DNA from 4 places in the Planococcus dechangensis genome. Region 4 is predicted to be linked to each of the others. Evidence: riboswitches for the same ligand, from Rfam matches in the RefSeq annotation. Region 4 holds a riboswitch; each other region holds the start of a gene.

Region 1 (4,211 bases), 610 kb from region 4:
AATCAAGTCGTCGGCATGTTCAAGCCCTGCGGAAAAGCGCAGCAAGCCATCGGTGATGCCGCGTTTTTCCCGTTCTGCAGGAGGCATAGCGGAATGAGACATGGTTGCAGGGTAGGATAGGATCGATTCGACGGCCCCAAGGCTCACGGCAAAGACGGGGATTTGCAGTTCTTTTACAAGAATGCGTGCTGCGTCTTTGTCCGCTAAGCGGAATGATAGAATACAGCCGGCGTGTGTCGCTTGGCGTTTATGGATCGGATTTCCGGGATGGAATGAAAAGCCTGGGTAATACACTTCTTCGACTAGTGGATGCTTGTTCAAATAGTCTGCAATGCGTGCAGTCGTCTCGCCTGATTGTTTCGTGCGGGCGCCGAGTGTTTTAATGCCTTGAATCAATGTAAAAGCGTCTTGTGCCCCGAGAACCGCTCCGAACGTATTTTGGATAAACGCCAGTTGCTCACCGAGTCCTGCGTCTTTAGTTACTGCGAGCCCGGCAGTGATATCGCTGTGGCCGGAGAGAAATTTGGTTGCGCTGTGGAGCACGATGTCTGCACCAAGCGCCAAAGGGTTTTGATAGAGCGGCGTCATGAAGGTATTGTCAACAAATGTCAGTGCGTCGTTCGCTTTTGCGAGTTTGGCAGCCATTTCAATATCGGTGATTTTCATGACTGGGTTGGACGGTGTTTCGATATAGACGACTTTTGTGTTGGACTGGAATGCTGCAGCCACTTCACCAAGGTCGGTCATGTCGACAAAAGTGAAGTCGATTTTGAACTTTTCAAGCACTTCTGTAATAAAGCGGTATGTTCCGCCGTAAACATCTTCTGAAACGAGCACGTGATCGCCCGCTTCTAGCAGCATGAACGCCGATGAAATGGCTGCCATGCCGGAAGAAAAGGCCAGGCCGCGGGCGCCGCCTTCAAGTTTCGCAATCGTTTCTTCGAGCGAAGTGCGCGTCGGGTTGCCGGAGCGGCTGTAATCAAAAGGCCCGAATGCATCAATGCTTTCCTGATGGAACGTCGATGATAAATAAATCGGCACGTTAACTGCGCCTGTTAATGGATCGATTCCTGCAGAATGAATCAGCTTCGTTTCAATTCGTTCACTCATATGAAACGACCTCCTTTTCCAGTTTGGCCAAGGCTTGTGTCAAATCAGCGATTAAATCTTCGGCCTGCTCTACGCCTACAGAAAAGCGGAGCAGGCGATTACAAACGCCGCGCGCTGTGCGTTCGGCAATCGGCATGTCGGCATGGGTTTGAGTGGCAGGATAGGTGATAAAACTTTCGACGCCGCCAAGGCTTTCGGCAAACGTAATCAGCGATAAGCTTTCAAGGAACTCCCCGATCCACTCCTCTTCGCGCAAGCGGAACGACAGCATGCCGCCTTTTCCTGGATAAAGCACTTCCGTGATGGCATTGTGGTTTTGCAAGTACTCCGCGAGTTCACGGGCGTTTGACTCGTGTTGGCGCATGCGCAGCGGTAAAGTCTTCAAGCCGCGGATCAATAACCAGGAGTCAAGCGGCGATAGCACCGCACCTGCTGAATTATGTGCCGTGGCGAGCTTTTCGCAAAGATCAAATCCTTTGGCTGCGACGAGCCCGGCTAACACATCGTTATGTCCGCCGATATATTTGGTCGCACTGTGAAGAACGATATGTGCACCGATTTTGAGCGGCTGCTGCAGGAACGGCGTCAAAAACGTATTGTCCACAATCAGCAATAAATCATGCTGCTGTGCCAGTTCAGCGTAGGCTATCAAATCGATTTCCTGCATCAAAGGATTGGTCGGCGTCTCGATAAAGATAGCTTTCGTATTGGCGGTGATTTTCGCTTCAGTCGATTTCACATCTGTAAAAGCATCATACACCGGGCGGATATGGTAATTTTCATCGTATTGCTGCATCAAACGGTATGTCCCGCCGTAAATATCTTCAGGTAACAGGATTTCATCATTCGGACGGAATAAGGAAAGGACCAATTGGATCGCCGCCATACCCGAACTGCAGGCAAACCCTGCATCACCGCCTTCTAAGTTTGCAATGCCCTCTTCTAAAAGGTTTCGCGTCGGGTTTTTCGTGCGGGTATAGTCATATCCAGTCGATTTACCGAGCCCTTCGTGTTCATAGGCGGTCGAGAGGTAAATGGGCGGATTGACCGCTCCGGTTTGTTTGTCGCTGCGGTTGCCGAGCTGCACGAGACGTGTTTCCAAGCTAAAATCTGTCATGGTCCTCATCCTTTCAATCAAGTAAAACTTCTATCAATGCTGATGCCAATGTTCAAGTGAAATGAAAAATGGCCTTCTTCTTTGTAATAGAAGAAAGCCATTGCTAGTGTATGCTATCTTCTCATCTGTCAGGCAGCGCCTATTGGAATTAGCACCGTGAACGAGTCCGGTTGCTGAGACTTCACAGGGCCAAGTCCCTCCGTCTCTCTAGATAAGAAATCGTGTTATGTAATTGGTTGATGTTTTCCATCATACGGTAAAGGGAAAGAAAACACAAGCGGAATATTGAAAATAATCGAACAAATAGAGAAATGTTGCCTGCTTTTATTTCGTATCTTGAAATGGTATGCTAAATTACGTTGTTAATTTTTTGAGCTGGATTTCCACCTCTATCATTTCGAGGGGAATTTATTGAGAAGGAGTTTTTTCATTGTATATCGTTACATCTACTGTTACTGTGCCTACAGATAAAATTGAAGAAGTCATTGAAATTTACCGGAAACGTTCACGCCGTGTGGATCAGGCAGAGGGCTTCACATCGTTCCGGCTGATTCAAAACACGAAAAAGCGTCACGAATTGACCGTTCATTTGGAATGGCAGACGAAAGCAGCATATATGGCTTGGGTAAAAAGCCAAGAGTTTAAAGAAATCCATGATCTGGAGAAGAATTATCCCGACCAAGAATTGGCGGGTATCGTTCCAAAAGTCCACCAATATGAAGTGGTGGCAGAATGAATCTTCAACAAAAGCAGCAAATTGCCCAAGACACGGCGAACGGCATATATGAAGCCTACCCGAATTTATGGGAGCGTTTCGGAGACCGCGGATTTGAGCATACCGTAAAAGATAACCATCATCATTTGGATCATCTTGAAACGGCCTGGGAGTTGAAAGATCAGCAAGTCTTCCTGGACTATGCCGTTTGGCTTGAGACCGTGCTGGTCAGCCGCAATGTCGAAACCGCGCTCATTATTGATAACTTCGAGCGGTTGATGGCCGTCGTGCCGCATCACACAGAAATGGCTCAAGCAGATTTTATGCAAGGCTGTCTTCGCAAGGCAGTTCAGTTATTGGAGCTGCCCATTGAAAGAAGGGATTGATTGAATGAACGATGTAACGCAGCTATCGGAACTTTTCCTTCTAGGGGAAGAGGAAGAAGCATTGAAATTTGTCCGGAACTATTTGAACAGCCATTCCTACGAAGAGCTTAACGAGCAATTGGTGAGGCCGGCCATGTACCGGATCGGGGAATTATGGGAACAAAACAAAGTATCAGTTGCTGAAGAGCATTTGGCGACAGCGGTTTGTGAGTTTGTGTTATCCGCGACGGAAATCCGCGCTGAAGATAATGATGGCCGCTTAAAAGCGATGATTTTTGCGCCACAAGGGGAAGAGCATTACATCGGCTTGAAAATGGTCGCAGCAATGTTCCGCGAAGAAGGCTATGCCGTCCGTTATATGGGGCCGAACGTGCCGCTCGATGCAGCGCTCAGCCTGGCCGATGATTGGCAGCCTAATGTAGTTGCCTTGTCAGGAGCGCTCGCACACCGGCTGCCGGTATTGAAAACATATGCACAATCTTTCACAAAACTAAAACATGGACCGACCGTATTGATCGGCGGACGTGCGGTAACATTGGCGAATTATGGGGAATATTCCGTTAAGGGAGCGGTCATCGTCCGTCACTTGGGCGCACTGCGCGAATGGATTCGAACCGGAAAGGGGTCGAACGATGACAGCACGCTCTCAACTGGCTGAATGGCCGCTGCCGGCATTTCAATTGAACAATAGCTTTGCGGTCGTCGACCAGTCTGAGGAAGCACAACAGATTTTCGGCAAGACGACTGATTTTTTAATGCTGCTCGACGAAGGCAGCCGCGGAAAAGCGCAGCGTTTGCTGAAGCAACCCGGAGATAATGGAGCGGTCGAATTGAATTTTATCACTGCACAAGGCCTGCTTTTGGCCGATGTTTATTTCCGTTG
Region 2 (4,211 bases), 1.6 Mb from region 4:
AGCATTGATCAAGCAAGTACATATGGATTATTTTCAGGCAGGGGCGGACTGTGCCATTACAGCGAGCTATCAGGCGACCATCGAAGGGTACAAAGAAAGAGGGTTGACGGAACAACAGGCCATCGCTTTGATCCGAAAGTCGGTCGAACTTGCCGCACAAGCGCGCGATGAATTCTGGAGCGGTGTGACGGATCGGTCGAGCAGGCCGAAACCTATCGTCGCGGCGTCAGTCGGCCCGTACGGAGCATTTTTGTCTGACGGCTCGGAATACCGCGGCGACTATTCCGTGACAGAAGATGAACTGGTGGCGTTCCATCAAGAGCGGATCCGCGTGTTGGTGGAGGCGGGCGCAGACATCTTGGCATGTGAAACGATTCCGTGTCTGGCAGAAGCGCAAGCGATTGTCAGGATCCTTAAGGATTTTCCGGACGTCTATGCCTGGTTCACGTTCAGCGCAAAGGACCATCTCCACATCAGCGACGGGGAAAAAATTGCGGACTGCGCCGGCTGGCTGGACGGGCACGCGCAAGTGGCGGCGATCGGCATCAATTGCACAGCGCCGCAGTATATCGAGTCGTTAATACAAGAAGTGACAAGCAAGACTTCAAAACCGGTCATTGTCTACCCGAATTCCGGGGCAAGCTATGATCCGGTAAGCAAGACATGGAGCGAAGAGCCGTCGGCCAATGCTTTTTCAGCCAACTCGAAAGCGTGGCACAAAGCAGGCGCCCAAATTATCGGCGGCTGTTGCAGCACGACGCCTGATGATATTGCCGACGTGGCGTCTTGGTCACGCGACCTCAACCCCTCGCAAGTTTAGCCAATAGGACTGCCTCCGTTGTGCGATTTTAAAACCCAGTTGACAAGTAGGTTTTAAATATAGTCTAATGTGAATAAGCTTTTTCAGCATAAGGACTGGATTACAATGAGGTAGGAGAGATCCTCCTAACTTTTAAAAAAACAAAGGAGGATCTCTATGGTTAAAGAGCAATACCCCGTCATGGAAGAGGCGTCGTCGTTTTTCCTGGAAGGCAATCACACCGGCATCTTGCTGTGCCATGGCTTTTTGGGCACACCCCAAAGCGTCAAAGAACTGGGTGAGGCGCTTGCGGCACAAGGCTATACGGTGTCCTGTCCGAGGCTTCCCGGCCACGGCACGCATTTCACAGACTTGGAACGATATGGCTTCGAAGATTGGTTTGCACAAGTCGAACAAGCCTATCAGGACCTGAAAGCAAGCTGTTCGACCGTTTTTGTCATCGGGCAATCGATGGGCGGGACCTTGAGCTTGGATTTGGCCAGCCGTTATCCGGACATTGAAGGAATAGCCTTGATCAATCCGGCGATCGACATCCCTGCGTTTGAAACCTACCGCAGTCAGCCGCCTCTTGCTTATGTTGCTGAAGATCGACCGGACATCAAAAAAGCGGATGCGGTAGAAATCACTTACGAGCAAGCGCCGGTCCACGCGTATCAGCAATTATTGCGCTATATGGATGCCGTCGACGCCAAACTTTCAGCCGTACGTTGTCCGGTCGTCTGTTTCCAGTCGCTCGAAGACCATGTCGTGCCGCCGGGCAATACCGACTCTATTCTCAGCAAAGTCGGATCCGGACATACAATGAAGCACGAACTGCACAACTCCTATCACATCGCCTCTATGGACCATGAACTGGATGTCATCGTCGAAAAAACAGTTCAATTCATAAAACAAGCCCGTGTATTGCCGGCTGGAGACAAGCTATAAAGACAATGGAAATTCGAGAATTTTGTAAATAAATTCTATTTCTTCAAAATAATGTTGACAAACAGATCTAGGATACGTAGTATGAACTTTACAATTTAATCATCTTATCGAGATTGACTGAGGGACTGGCCCTGAGACGTCAAAGCAGCAGACCACGAATGTGGCACTGTGCTAATTCCACGTACAGTTTGTACGGAAGATAAGAGAGGCGCTCAACGGTATTACCCAACCCCCTCTTCTTGTCAAAAAGAAGCAGGGGGTTTTTTATGGTTAAAACCTAGTAAGCGGGTAAGTTAAATAAGTTTTGAGAGGAGGAATCGACGATGGCAAGTGCGCGCGGCATTAAGTCAGCTAAAAAGGCGTGGAAGGATATATTCAATAGGTCGGGTCAGCGCAATGTTATGTTCACGGGAAAACACTTCGAGTCTTGCATGAAGATATGGGAACTTGGATAGACTAGCTGGAATCGCGACTGGCTCCACCACCACCTGGAAATCCGATTAGTGCTAGGTGTGGGAAACATCGAATCATCTTTTTATACATAAGGAGGACTATTGTGAAGAACATTATCTTTTTACTCATCAGTTTATTTGCACTTATTAGTTTGGCCGGTTGTACCGGCAGTGAAGCCAGTACTGAAAACTCTGGAGCGGGTTCCGAGCCTGTTGAAGGCGGCGAGTTGAACGTAGCAATCGGAGCTGATCCGAATACGCTCGACTGGATGTATACGGGTGAAAGTGCTGCCCGTAAAATCGGCTGGCACGTGTACGAAGGCTTGTTTGCATTAAACCAAGATTACGAAGCCGTGCCTCTTCTCGCTGAAGATTATCAAGTGAGCGAAGATGGAAAAACGTACACTATCAATTTACGAGAGGGAGTTACGTTTCATAACGGGGAAGCTGTGACCGCAAAAGATGCGGCAGCTTCGATTGAACGCTGGCTGAAGGTGTCTTCTGTCGGCAAGATCACTAATGAACACGTAGAGTCGGTCGAGGCTGATGAGGATCTGCAATTGAAGATACAGTTGAACAAAACTTACAGTTCCTTGCTATCTGACTTGGCTGCTCCAAAGTCGGCTGCAGTCATCCTGCCGGCAACAGTCGCTGAAGCTGCCGGCGAACAGCCTCTTGACCATGACCAGTATATCGGAACAGGGCCATTCCAATTTGACTCGTGGAAGCGTGGAGATGAAATTGTCTTAGCCAAATACGAAGGCTACGCTTCCAGAACAGATGAGACGAGCGGGCTCACAGGAGAGAAAAAAGCGTTTGTCGATGCCATTCATTTCAAAATTGTGAAAGACCCTCAAGTCGTCGTCAATGGATTGAAAACAGGGCTTTACGATTATGGCGATGATATTCCGCTCGACCTGTATGAGGTGATTGAGAATACGCCAAGTATTGAAGCCGATACGTCGACCAATGGATACACGGTGTTGACGCCGGATAAGTCGGAGGCGCCGTTTGACGATGTGCTAGTCCGCCAAGCTTTAAATGCGGCGCTGAATAAGGAGGCCATTGCCAAAGCCACTTACGGCAATGAGGAGTTCTACGAGCTGGACGGGGCGTTGTTCACCCCGAACCAAACAGCTCTCTACTCCAATGAAAACATTGATCAATTCCTTTCCTATGATTTGGACAAAGCGAAACAATTGTTGGAAGAAAGCAGTTATGACGGAAAACCCATTAAAATTATTTTCTCCAGCGACTCCAGCGACTATAAAAAAATTGCGGAGATTGCCGAGCAACAACTCGAAGAAGCGGGGTTTACAGTTGAGCTGGAATCTTATGAATGGGCTACCTATTTGGAGAAATGGGCAGAACCATCCAACTGGGATCTGGTCGTGGTCGGCTGGTCTCCATTCTTCTCGCCGAACCAGGCCGGCATGCTGAGCCAGGATTCAAACAGCAGCGGCTGGTACAACAGCGAGAAATGGCAGGGCTTGATTTCGCAATGGGCTGCCACAGATTCTGAGGAAGAAAAGCAGCAAATTCTTGCAGGCTTGAACGAAACCCTTTACGAAGAATTGCCTTTTGAAAAAGTGACAAACATTTCAAACCTCAGTGCACGCTCATCAAACATCGAGAATTACAGCGAATGGTATGGGCCGCGGTTCTGGAATACGTATAAAACACCATAATAAGAAAAGAAAATCGTCAGGAACGATGCTGGCGATTTTCTTTCTTTTTCAAAGAGGAGGGGAACGCATTGCTGCAATACACGATTCGCCGTTTATTATCGGTCATACCTGTCATGCTCGTGGTCAGTGTCATCGTCTTTATGATCGTGCATCTGACTCCTGGAAACCCCGCATTTCTGATTTTGGGAGAAGACAGTTCACCCGAAGCGATTGCCGATTTGGAACGGCAGCTTGGGTTGGATCAAGCTTTATACATTCAGTTTTTCAACTGGATTTCACAAGTGGCGACAGGAGACTTAGGCACTTCCGTTTATTCGTCACAAA
Region 3 (4,211 bases), on a different contig from region 4:
AATTGCGGAAGAATTGAATATGCGCATCGATGTATACATCAAAGATGCGTGCCGTTTTACTGCAGATGATTTCGGTGAGCTGCTGACCGAATCGTGCATGGAGTGGAACGATAATTTGGAACAGCATTTGCTGCAAGATCCGCCGGACACGATCTTTACGACTGCGACAGTCGGTAAAGGGGATACTGTACCTGTAGGGTATATCGACAAATGGCAGCGTTTCGAAGGAATCTCCGACATTTTCGCGGTGCGCGACAATCCGCGCATGAAAGTCGACCCGACAAAGTGTTTGGAAAACTTGAGCCAGGCGAACTGCTCCGTGCCGCGCGACAAAGCGCTGGCTGATGTGGTGCCTTGGGAAAATACACAAGGCATTCCGGAAAACGTCTCGTTCGCCGACCTCTCTGAATATTTCTGTACGGATACAAACTGTCCGCCGGTCATCGGCAATGTGCTCGTCTACCGTGATCAACACCATTTGACGACGCTGTACTCGAGAACTTTAGGCCCAGCGTTGAAAGAACATCTTGAACCGGCTTTAAATGACGCTTCCTAATTTTAAACGCTCCCGCGATTTGTGGGGGCGTTTTTTCTATTGGCTGGCTCTGGCAGGGATAAATGATCTCGTGTCGAAAGCTATAGTCAGGAACGAGTGGTGCAAAAGCACAGTCAAAACGGAAAGGGGTATAGCACATGAAACGCATATGGCCGGTTCTTGGGTTGTCGCTTAGTATGGTTGGCGTGTTTGGGGCGTATCGTAAGTACAAAAATTTAACAGCGGAAGAAAAGCCGACGTGGCCGGAAGTCCGCCTTGCCGGAGCCGTCACACAGGAAATGGCGGAGGCGCTGCCGGAGCCGATGGCAAAATGGCTCGGGAAAATCGGCGTGATCGGTCGTGAGCAAGTGATGGCGGTGTACATCAAGCAGACGGGTTGGATGAAGACTAAGCCTGAGCAGACAGAATGGGCCGAATCGAAAGCGGAGCAATACAGTTTTGTCGAGCCGCCGTCGTTTTATTGGAAGGCGCGCATGAAAATGGATGGCTTATCAGTGACCGGATCTGACAGTTTCCGCGACGGGCGAGCAGGCATGCGTATCCGTTTTGCAGGACTGGTGCCGATCAACCGCCAGATGCCGGATGGCAAATTGAATGAGTCGGCGCTGCAGCGGTTTTTGATGGAGATGGTGTGGCTGCCGGGACTCGTCTTTAGCCCGTACGTGAAATTTACGAAAAGCACTGCGCATTCAGTGGATGCAGAAATGACGTACAATGAATCGATCGCAAAAGTAACGTTCGAGTTTGATGAACAAGGGCGCATAAAGCGTGCGCGTGCGATGCGCTATAAAGAAGTGGACGAAGAATCGGTTCGCTTGCCGTGCATTGCCGAAGTGCATGACTGGCAGACGGTCGACGGCATCGAAATTCCGCGCCGCGTCGATATTACATGGATAATCGATGGACGCCCGTTCACTTGGTATAAATTTACGGTGGACGGGGCGAAAATCAACCCGAGTGTGCCGGCATCCTGGTGAGAATAGTGGAAAGGTAACAGAAAGTTCTTTGTTTTTTGACTAATCACCTTGACCCGATTCACCACAGGGGGTATCATGTGGGAATACTAAAAATTGCATAGTGAATTCTTATCTAGAGAAGTCGAGGGACTGGCCCGATGACGCTTCAGCAACCAGCCGCTAGCGGTCAGGTGCTAAATCCAGCAGGCATGCGCCTGGCAGATGAAAAGGAACGAGTCCGATATCGTAAAGCCTTCTTTTTCATGGAAGGCTTTTTTTGTTTCATATCGAAGCAATTTGACAACAGGCAGAAACCAAAACCGGAGGAGGACAAAACATGTTATTAGATGAACTGAACAAACGGATGCTGACGGCAGACGGCGCCATGGGAACGCTTTTGTACTCTTACGGCATTGAATACTGCAACGAGGAATTGAATATCCAGCGCCCCGAAGTGATCGAAAAGATCCACCGCGATTATATCGCTGCCGGAGCGGACATTATCCAAACGAACACGTACGGCGCCAATGCACATAAGCTCGCCCGCTACGGCCTCGAAGGACAAGTCGAGTCAATCAATAAAGCGGCTATCGCAATCGCCAACAAAGCCGCCAAAGACGGGGGGCAATTTGTCGTCGGCACAATCGGCGGCATCCGCGGCATCCGCAAAAGCGATGCGACCTTGGACGAAATCATAGCCATGGTCGACCAGCAAGCGCAACATTTATTATCGGGCGACCCGGACGGTTTGCTGCTTGAAACCTACTACGATTTTGAAGAACTCGCCGCCACCATCAGCCATTTGAAAACTTTGACCGATGCGCCGCTCATCGCGCAATTATCGATGCACGAACCGGGCGTCTTGCAAAACGGCATGAGCTTGAACGAAGGCTTGCACCGCCTCGAAGCGCTCGGTGCAGAAATCGTCGGGGTCAATTGCCGGCTTGGCCCGCACCACACCATACAGGCGTTCGAGGGCGTCGAACTGCCGAAAAAAGCTTTTTTGTCGGCGTATCCGAATGCTTCATTGCTAGACATCGAAGACGGCCGCATCGTCTATGAATCAGATGCCGATTATTTCGGCCGCGCGGCACTTTTGCTGCGCGAAGAAGGTGTGCGTTTGATTGGCGGCTGTTGCGGCACGACGCCGAAACATATCGAAGCGGTGAAAAAGCGCATCGGCCATCTGCAGCCGATTACCGAAAAGAAAGTCGAAGAGAAAAAGCCAATCGTCATCCGTGAAGCGGAGGCGTTAAAAGACAAACCCTTGCACGAAAAAGCGAAAACCGAGCGGACCATCATCGTTGAACTCGATACGCCGCGCCATTTGGACATTGACAAATTCCTCGAAGGCTCGAAAGCACTCGACGCAGAAGGCATCGATGCCTTGACCATGGCGGACAATTCGCTGGCCTCGCCGCGCATCAGCAATATGGCGATGGGTTCCATCATCAAACACAAGCAAGACGTCAGACCTCTTGCGCACATCACTTGCCGCGACCGCAATTTGATCGGTTTGCAATCGCATTTGATGGGACTGGATGCACTCGGCATCCACGATATTCTGGCTGTCACCGGCGACCCGACCAAAGTCGGAGATTTCCCCGGCGCAACAAGCGTTTACGACGTGTCGAGCATGGAATTGATCCAGTTGATCAAACAGCTGAATGAAGGGATTTCGTTCTCCGGCAAGCCGCTGCGCAAAAAAGCGAATTTCTCGGTCGCAGCAGCGTTCAACCCGAATGTCCGCGTCGTCGAACGCGCCGTCCAGCGGCTGGAGAAGAAAATCGAAGCGGGCGCGGATTATTTCATTTCACAGCCGGTGTATACGAAAGAGAAGATTATTGAAATCTACGAAGCGACGAAGCATCTGGAGACGCCCATTTTCCTTGGGGTCATGCCGCTGACGAGCATTCGCAGCGCGGATTTCCTGCATAACGAAGTGCCGGGCATCAAGCTGTCGGAAGATGCACTCGACCGCATGCGCGCATGCGGCGAAGACAAAGACAAGGCGACGGCAGAAGGCATCCAAATCGCCAAAGAATTGATCGACACGGCGGCGGAATTGTTCCACGGCATTTATTTGATCACACCGTTTGTCCGCTATGACATGACGGTCGAATTGATCCGCTACATCCGCCAACTAGATATAGAGAAAGCGAGCGATGGCCAATATGTCAAAACATCTCATTGAACAACAGCTAGAAAAGCGCATTTTGATCATCGACGGAGCGATGGGAACGATGATCCAGAACGCGGACCTATCCGCGGAAGATTTCGGCGGGGAGGAATATGACGGCTGCAACGAATATTTGAACATCGTCCGCCCTGACGTTCTAGAAGGGGTCCATGATGCGTACCTAGAAGCAGGCGCCGACATCATCTGCACGAATACATTCGGAGGCACACCGGTCGTCCTCGACGAATATGGACTCGGAGACCGAGCAGCGGAAATCAATAAAAAAGCGGTGGAAATCGCTAAGATCAGCCAGGCAAAATACTCGACGCCGGAATGGCCGCGTTTTGTAGCGGGTGCACTCGGGCCGACGACGAAAACCTTGTCGGTGACCGGCGGCATTACGTTTGATGAATTAAAGCAAGATTTTCAAGTGCAGGCGAAAGCGCTGATTGAAGGAGGCGCAGACTTGCTGCTGCTCGAAACGAGTCAGGACATGCTTAACGTCAAAGCGGCGACGATC
Region 4 (4,211 bases):
ATTCTTCGGCATGGACGTCGCAAGCTGGGGCTACTGGCAAGGGGCGAATGCCGCCATGCTCGAATCGTCCATTTTCGCCGATTCTACGACCATCTTGAACTTTGGTGTGATCCTCGGTGCCTTTCTGGCATCGGCTGCCGGCGGCTTGTTCAAGTTCACCAAAATTACTGCCGGCAACTTCTGGGCATCCGTTGTCGGAGGTTTGATGATGGGCTACGGGGCGCGTCTCGCGTTCGGCTGCAACATCGGTGCTTATTTCGGCGGTATCGCCTCATTTAGCCTGCACGGCTATGTATGGGGAATACTCGCACTCGCCGGTACATTTTTCGCACTTTACTTGCGGCCGCTGTTCGGCTTATCGGTCCCGAAATCCAACGATTCGGTGTGCTAGCCAGTTTATATGGCATTTTAGTTAAGTATAGAAAAGGAGGCGTCCCCCCACGGGGAACGCCTCCTTTTTGATTGGATTTGTTCATTTAGAAAAGCTGCAAGCCATAACTCTGATTTACTGCTCGATAGGTTCACGGCTTTTCAGCTCCCTGCGCAAAATCTTGCCGCTGATTTTCGTCTTCGGTAATTCCTCGATCACTTCGATTTCACGCGGTGCAGCGTGGGCGGACAGTTTCGAACGGACAAACAAGCGAATGTCTTCGATCAATTCGGGACTGTGCGCATAACCGCTATTGAGCACAATAAACGCCTTGACGATTTCGCCGCGCAGTGCATCCGGCTTGCCGATCACGCCCGCTTCTGCGACCGCTGCATGTTCAAGCAATTTGCTTTCCACTTCAAACGGGCCGATGCGCTCACCCGAGGAATTGATCATGTCGTCGCTGCGGCCTTGGAAGAAGATATAGCCGTCCTCGTCTTGGATCGCCAAGTCGCCGGACAAGTACCAACCGTCGAACTGGAAATACGAATTGTATTTGGCCTCGTTTTGCCACACTTCTCGCATGATGCCCGGCCACGGAGCGCGGATCGCCAAATGGCCGATTTCCCCGTTTGGCAACACCTCGCCTTGATCGTTCAGGATGCTGACCGTAATGCCGGGGAACGGTCGCCCCATGGAACCTGGCTTAATGATTTCAGACGGCAAATTGACGATCAACTGGGCGCCGGTTTCAGTCATCCACCATGTATCATGAATTCGCAGGCCTAACTGCTCGCTTCCCCAATAAATCACTTCCGGGTTCAGCGGTTCGCCGACGCTGAGGATGTGGCGCAACGAACCGAGCTCATAACGCGCCAACACCCCGTCCCCTGCCGATTTCAGCATGCGGAACGCGGTTGGCGCACTGTACCAAACCGTGACCTTCGCCCGTTCGATCGTGGCGTACCAAGAATCAGCATCAAAGCGCCCGCCGTTGACGACGATGGTGGCGCGGTTCAGCCAAGGGGCGAAAATCGCATAGACCGTTCCCGTTACCCAGCCTGGGTGCGCCGTGCACCAATAGACATCGTCTTCTTTCAAGTCGAGCACCCAGTGGCCGGTCTGGTATTGATGGATCATCGCGCGGTGTGCATGGATGATGCCTTTCGGTTTACCGGTCGAGCCGCTCGTGTAATGGATGTTGAGTGGGTCTTCCAAGTCTACCCATTCGGTCGAAAAGCCATTGTCAGTGGTTTGTTCTACCAGCTCTGCCAATGAAATTTCACCCGACCGGCAGCGCTCGGCGCTGGCGGTAATAAAGACTTTCTCCAAAGACGGCAAATCATCCCGTGGTATGCGCACGGCTAGATCCGGGTCGGTGATGATGAAGCGCCCTGCGCAGTCTTGGATGCGGTCGCGCACAGCTTCTTCCATGAACGCTTCGAACAACGGACCGGCGATGGCGCCGAGCTTCACTACCGCCAGCATGGCGATATAGCAATCGGCATTTTTCGGCAGGAAAATAAAGACGATGTCGCCCCGGCGGACGCCTTTACTGTGTAGTGCTGCTGCGACGCGGTCGGTTTGTCTTTTCAATTCGTCAAATGTCCAACGCTCCTCGTATTCGCCGTTGATATAGTGAAGGGCCGTTTTGCCGCCAAAGCCGTCCTCGACATGCCGGTCGATGCATTCATGGGCCATGTTGACTTTTCCTGTCTCACTCCAAGTGAATTGCTTTTCCACTTGCTGCCATGAAAAGGAACTGCGTGCCTGGTCATAATTCTGCAAGTTCGGCTTGTTCCTGGGTTGAAAGCTTGGTGCCAATGATCGATTGCTCATGTGATGTGCCTCCTTTTAGTTATAGAAAAAACCCCGCTCATCAAAAGAAGAGGGGGTTCGGTCCTCAACTTATCTTTCAGCCTCGCGGACTGCAGGAAGTAGCACCTGTGCAAGCATCGCTTGCCGGTTGCTGGGTTTCGTCGGGCCTGATCCCTCCACCACTCTTGATAAGAAGTGTTGCTATGTAATTGAAAAACGAATAGCCAAAACAAAAAACAGACCTCTACGAGAGAAGGTCTGCTGTGCCTTCTCTTATCTTCCAGACGCATTCGCCTGTTGGAAGAAGCACCTGTGCAAGAAAGACTTGCCGGTTGCCGGGCTTCACAGGGCCAATTCCCTCCGCCGCTCTCGATAAGATGATAATTGTCTATGAAATTCGCTATGTCGACAATGGTAAGGCAGCGATTCTGGAATGTCAAACATTTTTTCCAAATAACTTGAAATATTCCTTGTTTTCCGACTTTTATAATCGGTATTAACTTGTGCGTCAAGTAAATCATATGCTGGAACGGACAGAACCTTTTATCAATTATTGCGCATCGTGCAGAATTTCCATGGCGATGTTCGAAGAAACCCGCTCCCAGCTCTTGATTCTTGCTATAATCAAGAAAGTCTACTAAATGAAAAGAGTGGGTGCTTATGCCAGTATCGTATTTTATCCGAACCATTGATTCCCCTAATCCGTTACCTGAGGCCGTCGCCACTCCGCTCCACCGCCACAACAAGACGGCGGAACTGTTGTGGGTGGAACGCGGCACACTGGAAATTGAACTCTCCGACCGTCGACTGGTGCTGTCTGCAGGTGATCTGCTACTGATTCCGGCGGGCTATTGGCACCGTCTGGTTGTTGTGGACGATCCGCAGCCCATCAAAAAACTGATTTTCGCGTTATCTGTTAAAGCGGCTTCTGTTCAACGGGCCAGACCAGCCAGTCCCATTTATACCAGTGCGCTGTTTGCGGAACTGGAGCGGGAACAGCAAGCGCCGTCAGCGTCATTCGGCAAAGGCCAAAAGATTGTGGAGCTTTTGCTGTTGGAGGTCGGCCTGGCCCAAGTGGCTCGTTTAACAAATCCTGTTGAGTCGTTTCGATTGCCTCATCTCTTGCATAACTTAGAAGAAACGTGCCATTTGCCGTTTTCACTATCCGAAACAGCGGCACGGACAGGCCTCAGCAAGTTTCATTTTAGCCGCAAATTCAAAGAACAATGCCACGAGACGCCGCTTCAGTTTGTCATCCGCTGCCGCATGGAATGCGCACAGCAGTTATTGCTGGCAACAGATCATGACGTTTCGTCCATCGCTTCCCTCTGCGGCTATAAGAGCGCGACGCAGTTCCATGCCGCCTTCACGCGCTTTAGCGGCACAACCCCTAAACGCTACCGCATGAAGCAAGCGGATGGCCTGTAATGCCACTTTAAAGGAGACTATTTATGTTATGACCATCGAATTAATGTACCGCTCATTGGAATTTGCGGCCCTGCTGCTATTCAATATCGCTATCGGTGCGCTTGGTTTTATCCCGAGTTTGCTCGTCACGCCAGTCAACCTCGACCGCTTCGGGTTAATCGGGGGCAGCGTGTTGTCCGTGAGCGGAGAAATTTTGGGCGCCTTATGCGGATTTTGGCTTTACCGTTACGGAGCCAAGCTCATTCCGCTCTCCTGGCAGCAACACCGCTGGTTCCGGTTTTTCCAGCGCCAACAAACAAAGAGCGTTTTTTGGTCGGTGCTATTGCTGCGCCTCGTGCCGTTTGTGCCGTCCGGTGTTGTAACAGCAGGCGCAGCCGTCACCCCTATCTCAACTCCGCTATTTTTTGCCGCAAGTTCACTCGGCAAATTGCCAGCGGTGGCACTGGAGATCGCGGTGGCGTTCGGGTTGACTGTTTTATTGCCGACACGCATGCTCTACAGCGTCTTGGGGATAGGGGTGGCCGTCATTGCCGCTCTTGCGCTCTTTCGCAAACGCAAGAGCGCATCATTAGATTCCACATAAAAGCGAGCGCCA

What was found. Region 4 has a riboswitch for S-adenosylmethionine ahead of acsA (acetate--CoA ligase). Riboswitches for the same ligand answer to the same signal wherever they lie in the genome.
Region 1: it holds a riboswitch for S-adenosylmethionine, as region 4 does, so the genes downstream of both, ACFO5U_RS07920 (methionine biosynthesis PLP-dependent protein) here and acsA (acetate--CoA ligase) in region 4, are expected to answer to the same signal.
Region 2: it holds a riboswitch for S-adenosylmethionine, as region 4 does, so the genes downstream of both, ACFO5U_RS12445 (ABC transporter substrate-binding protein) here and acsA (acetate--CoA ligase) in region 4, are expected to answer to the same signal.
Region 3: it holds a riboswitch for S-adenosylmethionine, as region 4 does, so the genes downstream of both, ACFO5U_RS14720 (bifunctional homocysteine S-methyltransferase/methylenetetrahydrofolate reductase) here and acsA (acetate--CoA ligase) in region 4, are expected to answer to the same signal.

What each region holds. Positions count from the first base shown of each region.
Region 1 is NZ_JBHSGL010000005.1:929,314-933,524, reverse strand. It holds gene ACFO5U_RS07925 (aminotransferase class I/II-fold pyridoxal phosphate-dependent enzyme) at 1-1,110, opposite strand, end outside; gene ACFO5U_RS07920 (methionine biosynthesis PLP-dependent protein) at 1,103-2,227, opposite strand; SAM riboswitch class I at 2,346-2,445, opposite strand; gene ACFO5U_RS07915 (antibiotic biosynthesis monooxygenase family protein) at 2,658-2,963, shown strand; gene ACFO5U_RS07910 (hypothetical protein) at 2,960-3,328, shown strand; gene ACFO5U_RS07905 (cobalamin B12-binding domain-containing protein) at 3,333-3,986, shown strand; gene ACFO5U_RS07900 (STAS domain-containing protein) at 3,961-4,211, shown strand, end outside.
Region 2 is NZ_JBHSGL010000005.1:1,878,501-1,882,711, reverse strand. It holds gene mmuM (homocysteine S-methyltransferase) at 1-820, shown strand, start outside; gene ACFO5U_RS12450 (alpha/beta hydrolase) at 977-1,747, shown strand; SAM riboswitch class I at 1,849-1,953, shown strand; gene ACFO5U_RS12445 (ABC transporter substrate-binding protein) at 2,304-3,887, shown strand; gene ACFO5U_RS12440 (ABC transporter permease) at 3,956-4,211, shown strand, end outside.
Region 3 is NZ_JBHSGL010000015.1:62,028-66,238, forward strand. It holds gene ACFO5U_RS14710 (acyltransferase family protein) at 1-556, shown strand, start outside; gene ACFO5U_RS14715 (DUF6920 family protein) at 694-1,533, shown strand; SAM riboswitch class I at 1,639-1,741, shown strand; gene ACFO5U_RS14720 (bifunctional homocysteine S-methyltransferase/methylenetetrahydrofolate reductase) at 1,850-3,706, shown strand; gene metH (methionine synthase) at 3,687-4,211, shown strand, end outside.
Region 4 is NZ_JBHSGL010000005.1:316,161-320,371, reverse strand. It holds gene ACFO5U_RS04650 (YeeE/YedE family protein) at 1-391, shown strand, start outside; gene acsA (acetate--CoA ligase) at 506-2,209, opposite strand; SAM riboswitch class I at 2,276-2,383, opposite strand; SAM riboswitch class I at 2,459-2,567, opposite strand; gene ACFO5U_RS04640 (helix-turn-helix transcriptional regulator) at 2,849-3,616, shown strand; gene ACFO5U_RS04635 (TVP38/TMEM64 family protein) at 3,645-4,199, shown strand.